2 regions of the Lysinibacillus sp. HST-98 genome follow, and region 2 is predicted to be linked to the other one. Evidence: riboswitches for the same ligand, from Rfam matches in the RefSeq annotation. Region 2 holds a riboswitch; the other holds the start of a gene.

Region 1 (4,430 bases), on a different contig from region 2:
TATACAAGCCATCGGGTATAAAGAATTATATGATTATTTAGATGGTAAATGTACCCTAGAGGAAGCCATTGATAGCTTAAAACAAAATTCCCGTCGCTATGCAAAAAGACAGCTTACTTATTTCCGTAATAAAATGGATGTCCATTTTATTACGCCTGATGATCGATTATAAGAATAAAGAAAAATTTCTAAAAATTACTAATTGATAAATTGGTAGAACATGCTACTATAGGAATGAAGAGGTAGAAAGTTAGTAGGGAGGCTATTTGATGAAATCAATCAATTTGCAAGATACGTTCTTGAACCAACTACGTAAAAACAGTGTTTTTGTAACTGTATTTCTGTTAAACGGATTTCAGTTAAAAGGGACTGTGAAATCATATGATAATTTTACAGTATTACTACTTGATGCTGAAAATAAGCAGCACCTAATCTACAAGCACGCCATTTCTACATTCGTACCAGCAAAACAAATTGAGTTTTTAGAGACAGAAGTATAATAAGTTTGTTAAACAGTTAGTGTACTCACACTGGCTGTTTTTTTTGCTACAAGCTATAATGATAGTGGAATTTTATATTTTGGAGGACAAAGTTTATGAAAACAATGGAAACAACACAATTATTAGATCTGTTAGATGCAAATGAGGACCTATATATTATCGATGTTCGTGAAGAGGATGAAGTAGCACATGGCATGATCCCAGGTGCTCAACATATTGCACTCGGAACTATCCCTGAACGTTTAGAGGATTTAGATGTAGAAAAGCCATATATTATTGTATGTAAGGCTGGAGCTCGTTCTGCCAATGCATGTGCTTACTTAGAGGCACAAGGATTTGATGTAACAAACCTTGAAGGCGGCATGCTGGCTTATGATGGAGAATTAGAATTTAAATAAACCATGGAAAAAGAAAGAGTGTATACTCTTTCTTTTTTCATGGTTTATTTTTCAGGGCGTCCATGATAAAATTAAAATTTTCTTCAAAGTTTTTGTAGATATTAACGTTTTTTTGTCCCTGCACTTTTGAAGCATAACTAGCAAAGTTTAGACCAGCTCCATAAATTTGTAGTGCTCCATTCGCCAAATCCCCCTCTTGGAGAAGCTCAATGCCATCTTTCAAGAAATTTTGGCTCTCCTCCAAATGACATTCCGTCAAGTATTTATCACCACTATGAAATAACTTTAAATTTTCCAGTATTTTATTTGCTGTCTCTTCACTGATCGAAGCGTCGACATTGATTAACAACTGATTAATCGGTTTTACGAGTTGGGCATAGAGGCTATCGTGTGTTTCACAGGTTTCAGCAATAGCATTTCTTAATTCTTCTGCATTCATTATATCTTCCCCTAACTTTTTATCGTTTTATTACTTTTGATACTTACCCAATCTTCAATCAATTCAATACTGAAGTTTCAGAAATAATTTATGTTTACATTGAACAGATTATAAGGGCTTTTCAATTTTATGTTTAACATTTCTTAGAGAACTGGAAAAATACAAGTTTTGGAAGGTGGAAATGGAGTTAATTTGTGATTTATTTGTTAGGACAATTGATGTAGCCGATAGTTTTTGTAACAAGCCGAGTTTTAGGCATAGAGAATTCTAAAAAGCACTAATTAAGGAAGACTTGGAATCCAAGTGAAGGATTCCTTTATTGTTATAAGCTCTTGATAAGCTCCTAAATTGTTTGAATAGCTGGTTGTACTAAGTTAACACTCAAAAAATTTTTCCTCTTGACAATAAAAAAGTTGTAAAGTAGATTTATCATAATTACATAAAAGCAATAGGTGCCCACTAGGGAGAATAGGGAATAAAGTGAAAAGCTTTAGCGGACCCGCCACTGTATAAGGGAGTTTCATAGTGTATGCCACTAGCAAATTGCTGGGAAGGTACTATGAGGTGTTGAACTTGAGCCAGGAGACCTGCCTACTTGCTTTAGAAGATATAGATGATGGAAAAGTCTGTAGTTTATTTGTCATGACAATAAACTACAGACTTTTTATTTTGTCTTATGAGAACGAGAGGAGAAATAATCATGCAATTATTACAAGACACGATTCAAAACATTCCAGGGGTTGATATGAAAAGTATGGAACAAGCCAGAAAGCGGATTGATGCGCTTTGTAAGCCCCCGGGTAGCTTGGGTAAACTAGAATCAATTGCCGTACAGCTCTCTGGTATAACCGGACAATTATATCCGACGGTCGACAAAAAAGTGATGATTGTCTGTGCTGCAGATCATGGTGTTTGCGAGGAAGGTGTAACCACGAATCCACAAGATGTTACGCTCTTTCAAACATTAAATTTTCCTAAGGGTGGTACAGGCGTTTGTGCGATTGCGGGCATTACCAATGCAAAGGTGGTCACAGTAGATGTTGGGGTAAAAGAAGATATTCCACTTGATGCAGGAGTCCTTATTCATAAAATTAAATATGGTACCGATAACATGGCACAAGGTCCAGCTATGTCCAAACAAGAAGCCATTCAATCGATAGAAGTAGGAATCCGTGTGGCCACTGAGGAAATCATAAAAGGTGCTGATGTACTTGGGACTGGAGAAATGGGCATCGGCAATACAACACCAAGTGCTGCAATATTAGCAGTTTTGACGGGATACGACCCTATCGAAGTAACGGGGTTTGGTGCAGGAGTAGGCCAAGGAGGCATTGCCTATAAAGCAGCAGTTATTGAAAAAGCAATTACCTTAAATAAGCCTAATCCAAATGATGTTATTGATCTTCTGGCTAAGGTTGGAGGATTAGAGATAGGGGCGATGACAGGTATTATTCTTGGCGCTGCTGCCCATCGTAAACCCGTTGTCATTGATGGATTTATTTCGACTATAGCTGCCCTCATTGCTTATAAGCTCGAACCAAAAGTAATTGATTATATTATTCCTTCCCATGCTTCAGAGGAGCCAGGGGCAAAAATTGCCGCTGCGTTACTAGGCATTGAACCGATGTTGCATATGAATATGCGTTTAGGCGAAGGTTCTGGAGCAGCCTTAGCCTTTCCTATTTTAGATGCAGCTTGCTCGATGATGAAAAACATGGTGACTTTAGAAGAATCAATGCAGTTGTTAAAAAGGTAAGTTAAATGTCTTTTTTTAATCATATAAGGAATGAAACATTAGCTAAAACAATAAAACAGCCAATGACTTAATTTTTGGTCATTGGCTGAATGGTGTTTATGCTCGATTTAATTTACGTAATGGCAAGCGCCACTTCATCATATAGGAAAGAATACGTAAAGCTGTAATCACTGCGAATAAAATATAAAGGAAAATGTCCCCTGTAAAAACCTCGAAGCCGATTAACAGTCCAGCAAGAGCTGCCCAAACGCCATAAACTTCATCACGGAGAACTAATGGTTTTCTTCTAGCTAATAAATCTCGTACAATACCACCACCTGAACCTGTCAAAACAGCAGCTACAATGACTGCGCTCACTGGCATATCAAGCTTGACAGCATAGAGTGCGCCTTGAATAGCAAATGCTGATAAGCCAATCGCATCTGTGAAGTTACCCCAACGATGCCAATGTTGAATCAGATGATGTGGAAAAATAAAGAATATCGTAATCGCAGCAAGCGCTATTTGAAACATCATATCCTGTCCCCAAAGTGTTGTGACAGGTAGTCCAATGAGTAAATTTCGAATAGCTCCTCCACCAAAAGCAGTCACAATACCAAGTATATATACACCGAATAAATCGTATTCTTCTTCCATGGCAATAATTGCCCCAGAAATAGCAAAGGCAATTGTTCCTATGATACTAAAAACCTCCCAAGCCATCCCGTTCACCCCTTCTATCAATAAATAAACTTTTTAAAAGTTAAAAGACGTTTTACGTAACAGAATCTATGAATTTAATAGCCAAAATCGGTCATTAAATACGCTTCTTGAATTGAGTCCGCACATTAGCTTAGCGTAAAATCCTCTTAGAAACAATAGGCAAGTTTTACAGGTGCACATACAAATTGATAAAATGTGATTAAAATAAAGAAAAACATTCGTCAAATGCGTTCATATACCAGTAGTTGGTTAGGGAATTCTAGAGTGATTGAAGTCAATTTAGATAGTCAATAAATCTTACTGATTGAAATGCGTGACATTGTGAAATGGAGAAGAAAGAATGACATTTACATCAAATTTATCAATAGAAACGCTATCGTTAGCGGCAAAAGTAGAGGAGCAAGTTCGGCCTTATCATGCCAAGGTAGAAGAAATGGCATTCTACAATCAGCAGAAGGTGCTAGCAGCTTTCAGAAAGCATCAAGTAAGTGATTATCATTTACATCCATCAAACGGCTATGGCTATGATGATGAGGGGCGGGATAATCTAGAGCGTGTTTATGCGGAAGTATTTGGTGCAGAGGCAGCCATAGTCCGACCACAAATTATTTCAGGTACACATGCAATCACGCTTA
Region 2 (4,430 bases):
AATCCCTAACGTTTCAAATAGCTCTTTATCTGCCAGTGTCATTTTTCCAAGAGCAGCTGAGCGGTAAAATAAACCATTCTTTACCCTACGCCCATCTTTTGTTTTATATCCACCCATGTCTCGGAAATTATAGACTGCTTCAAATGGAATTACCTTTGTCTCTAATTGCTCCAATCACTACACCTCCTAAGATTATTAAGCATACTTACTTTTATTTTAAAGAACAAACTACATTAATTCCAATTTTCACGCTAGGTAGTAATTTAAACCACATAAAAAATGCTAGCTGAATGGCTCGCAGCTAGCATGAAAACATTTCTTATTTAAATAACTCTGGGTACACAGCCTTCGCTACTAATTCTACAGCCTCACCAATACGCGGACCAGGTCGATTTGAGATATCTGTATCAATGGACAATACCGCTTTGTTTTGAATAGCTGTCACAGTATTCCAACCATCTCTTCCCAGAATTTCTCCTATTGGATCTTCTGTATAGTTTACTGTTGTTAAAATAACATCTGGATTTTTCGCAATAACATCTTCCTCACTCACTTTTGCCCAGCTATTCAAGTCAGAAAAAACATTATTAACATTAGCTGCATCTAATATTTCTTGCTGGAAAGTGCTAGAGCCTGCTGTATATATGTCTGGCTTAGGGCTAACCTCTAAATAAACATTTTTCGGCGTTTTTACGTCCTTCACCTTCATTTGTACTTCAGCAATTTTCGCTTTAATCTCTTCATTTAATTTATTTCCTTTATCAGCAACACCCATCACAGCAGCAATTTGTTCGATATCTCCATAAACATCATCAAAAGTAGTCGCAGATTGAATAACAAATACTTTAATTCCTGCGTTCTCAAGCGGCTTTAGTGCATCCTTATCACCGATTGTATAAGCAATGACAACATCTGGCTTTAACGCTATAATTCTTTCACTGTTAAAATTCGTAGTATCAGAGACACGTTCAATTTTTTGTGCTTCCTCTGGGTAAGTATCGTACTCAGTTGCTCCTACAATTTTATCGCCCACACCTAAAGCAAACAAAATCTCAGTATTACTTGGTTGTAAAGATACAACTGTTTTTGGTACTTCATTAAACGCTATTTCCACTCCACGGTCATCTGTCACTTTATAGCTTGTTTTCTCAACGTGTTGTGTATCCTGCGAGGCTTCTTTATTTTTTGTCTCTTCAGCAGTGCTACAGCCTGCTAATACCAGTGCAAGTAAGAGCACTGATAGCCATTGGAAATTAAATACTTTCTTCATTGTTATTCTCCTTTTTCTTTTTCATTGGGTAGGATTTACTAATAAACGGTATTTCCGCTATTCCAGCTTGCTGATTCATAAAAACAGCCATGACAAAACAGACATTAGCTAATAAACCAAGGTAATCGAAAAGAATAGCAGGAACCTCTCGTTCTTCTGATACTTTGTATAAAGTACGATATGATTTTTTTGCTTCACTGCGACAAAGATGTAAGGCTGCAGCGGCTTCTGTTCCTTGAGGTAAAACAAAACTTTGAATCTCTTCCTTCACATGGCGAACGTAAAAATCATAACGCTCACTTAACCAAGATAAATCCTCTTCAGTTACTGCTAATTTCCCACGAACTGAGCCATTCACATGATAAGCCATAGGTAACATACACAATAAATCCCCAGCAACAACTTGAACATCCTCTTTTTTTACCGCAGCTAATGCAACTCCTAGATGTGTTGTCAGGCTATCTGTTCGAATTTCAAAATCGACCGTTGAAGCTTTCTCACGCATAAATGGATAACAAGAATAACGGGCATCTTTTTTCACTGGTTCCCCCCCTATTTTCTATAATGAAAAATTCTTACTTGAAAGGCATAAAAAAAGTCGCTCCTTTTGCAAAGGAACGACAAAAATACAATATTGAGCCATCAAACTAGACAAAGCCTATGTATTTGCCGTATATCCTCCTAGCTTCCGAGAAGTTTTTATACGTTCAAATAAAGGTCGGTCTCCTGGCTTGTACAGTTCGTCACATAAAACGAATGTGTTATAAAGGACCTTCCCATCTTCTTTGAGACAGTGGTAAATCTTTATAATGGCTGTACTTACAGTTGCGGAAACAGCTCCGGTTTTTCACCGGATTCCCGATTATGCTTACTAGCACCTTTATCCTGCAAGAATATTTCATTTGTAATGCAGTTTATCATATATGATTCAGAAAAAATAGCTGTACTCAATTTTAAAATATAGCAACACTTCTACTTGAAGAGAAAATTCCAACAAATTTTTACATTATTAAGAAATTTACTATAGTAGTGTTTCAATTGCTTGTTCAATATCGAGCTGTGAATCTGTTGGTTCAAAGCGTGCGACGGTCTTACCATTAGCATCTACTAGAAATTTTGTAAAGTTCCAGCGAATGTTACGACCATCTAAAAAGCTTGGGGCAAGTTGAACAATTGCTTCTGCCAACATTTTCTCCTGCATACTTGCCTTCCCAAACTCTCGGTAATTCACTTCATGCTTTAAATAATTAAAGAGTGGATGTGTAGCCTCTCCATTTACCTGTACAAGCTCAAAAATCGGGAATGTGACCCCATAGTTTACCTTGCATAGATGCTTAGTTTCCTCTCCATCCTCAGGATTTTGATGGCCAAATTGATCACAAGGGAAGCCAAGAACTACAAAATTCTCTTTTCCATATTTATCATACATTTTCTGTAAGTCTTCAAATTGATATGTAAATCGGCATTGGTTTGCCGTGTTAACAATTAACATTGTTTTACCACGATATGTTTCCATTGATAAAATTTCGCCATTAGGCTTCCGAACAAGATAATTATAAATGCTCATGCTATAATCCCCTTTTTTCATTCATTATAGTTGACTATTCTACCGTTCATCAAAGAATTTGCACAAAAAACACCACCTCGCTACTTTGAACGGATGGCTGACTTATACTTCTTTTTATATTTAGCATCTTGTTCTTCATTAATTAAACGATGGGCAATATCTAATAATTTCGAGTCATTTGTTTGATCATATAGCTTTTTAAATGACATAATAATATCCTGACGAATAAGAGATGGCTGTTTTTCATCTATACATGTTTGAAATCTTTTAGCTAGATACGATACAACCAAATCTCTTTGTACTTGACCCGCCTGTCCAATTTTCCAAATTGCTTGTAATGCATGCCTTGCTGTAGCAGATTGTTCATCGTAAGTCACAGCCCAAATCTTTAAAAAATCCTCCAAGACCCTTTCTTCTGGATCACTTTTTGCAGCTAAAGCGCATAAAATTTGTGCAGCACGTGCACGAGAATAACCATTATTGTATGTAAGTGCTTTTATTAGCTGTTCCCAAACTGCATATGTCCAATCTACGGGTTCCTGCATAATTTTCATTAATTCCTCGTAAGATTCATATTGAATATCGCGATCATGCTCTGTTAGATTACTAAAAAGTTGCAAAATCTCTTTTTCCATAATTCATCCCTACCTTTATTGTTTCAGAACGTAATAAAATTTGATTTATGGTACACTTAACTTAATTTTTTTCGCAAAGAAGGTGAGTTTATGAATAAATTTAATGCTAGGAAATTGATTTTTCGGTTGATTGTGATAATATCCCTACTTCTAGCTGCCTATTTTATTATCCCAGTGTCCATGCCTTTAATACTTGCTGGGATTAGTGCATTTTTCTTAGAACCAATTGTCATGTTCTTTAAACGGAAATGGAAAATGTCACGGAAAATAGCAGTTGCTTTTATTTACATAGTGAGTGTTATTGTTATATCTATTATTTGTTATCTATCCATTACACAAATAATGACACAAATAATTTTACTATCTAAGCAAGCTCCCTATTATATTTCCAAGCTATCAGATATGTGGCTTCATATGCAAGAAAATATTTCTAAATACACAGAAGACTTTCCACCTGAAGTAAGTGCTTCGCTTCAAAAAACCACAATGGATTTCATAAAGAAAGTTGAAGAATCCTTTTTAAGCTTCTTTAATTATAGCAAAGTTTCTGCCTTCTTTTCAGAGATACCCAGCCTATTTATCAGTCTTCTCGTTTATATGATTGCGCTATTCCTATTTATGCTTGATTTGCCTAAGTTAAAGCAAATCACTTATAAATATTTAAAGCCCAATACAGCAAAGAAGATAAAAATTATTTTAAATCGCTTAAAAGATGCTACATTTGGCTATATGAAGGCTCACTTATTTGTAAGCTTTATTATTGGAGGCGTCACACTCATTGGACTGCTATTAATCCAACCGAAATACGCAGTAACAATGACGATTATTATCTGGTTAATAGATATTGTACCATTCCTAGGCTCTATCATTATTCTAGCGCCATGGGGGCTTTACCACCTATTGATGGGAAACACCTCTATAGCTGTAAAATTATTCATCTTAGCTGCTATTTTACTTA

What was found. A riboswitch is a leader RNA that binds a small molecule or an ion and turns the genes downstream of it on or off. The one in region 2 is predicted to bind cobalamin.
Region 1: it holds a riboswitch for cobalamin, as region 2 does, so the genes downstream of both, cobT (nicotinate-nucleotide--dimethylbenzimidazole phosphoribosyltransferase) here and JIN86_RS14765 (hypothetical protein) in region 2, are expected to answer to the same signal.

What each region holds. Positions count from the first base shown of each region.
Region 1 is NZ_JAENHX010000002.1:395,746-400,175, reverse strand. It holds gene miaA (tRNA (adenosine(37)-N6)-dimethylallyltransferase MiaA) at 1-172, shown strand, start outside; gene hfq (RNA chaperone Hfq) at 270-500, shown strand; gene JIN86_RS07645 (rhodanese-like domain-containing protein) at 596-898, shown strand; gene JIN86_RS07640 (hypothetical protein) at 936-1,337, opposite strand; cobalamin riboswitch at 1,771-1,946, shown strand; gene cobT (nicotinate-nucleotide--dimethylbenzimidazole phosphoribosyltransferase) at 2,038-3,093, shown strand; gene JIN86_RS07630 (trimeric intracellular cation channel family protein) at 3,190-3,795, opposite strand; gene JIN86_RS07625 (methionine gamma-lyase family protein) at 4,136-4,430, shown strand, end outside.
Region 2 is NZ_JAENHX010000006.1:105,449-109,878, forward strand. It holds gene JIN86_RS14755 (tyrosine-protein phosphatase) at 1-174, opposite strand, end outside; gene JIN86_RS14760 (ABC transporter substrate-binding protein) at 320-1,270, opposite strand; gene JIN86_RS14765 (hypothetical protein) at 1,254-1,811, opposite strand; cobalamin riboswitch at 1,970-2,167, opposite strand; gene JIN86_RS14770 (glutathione peroxidase) at 2,292-2,837, opposite strand; gene JIN86_RS14775 (hypothetical protein) at 2,918-3,472, opposite strand; gene ytvI (sporulation integral membrane protein YtvI) at 3,563-4,430, shown strand, end outside.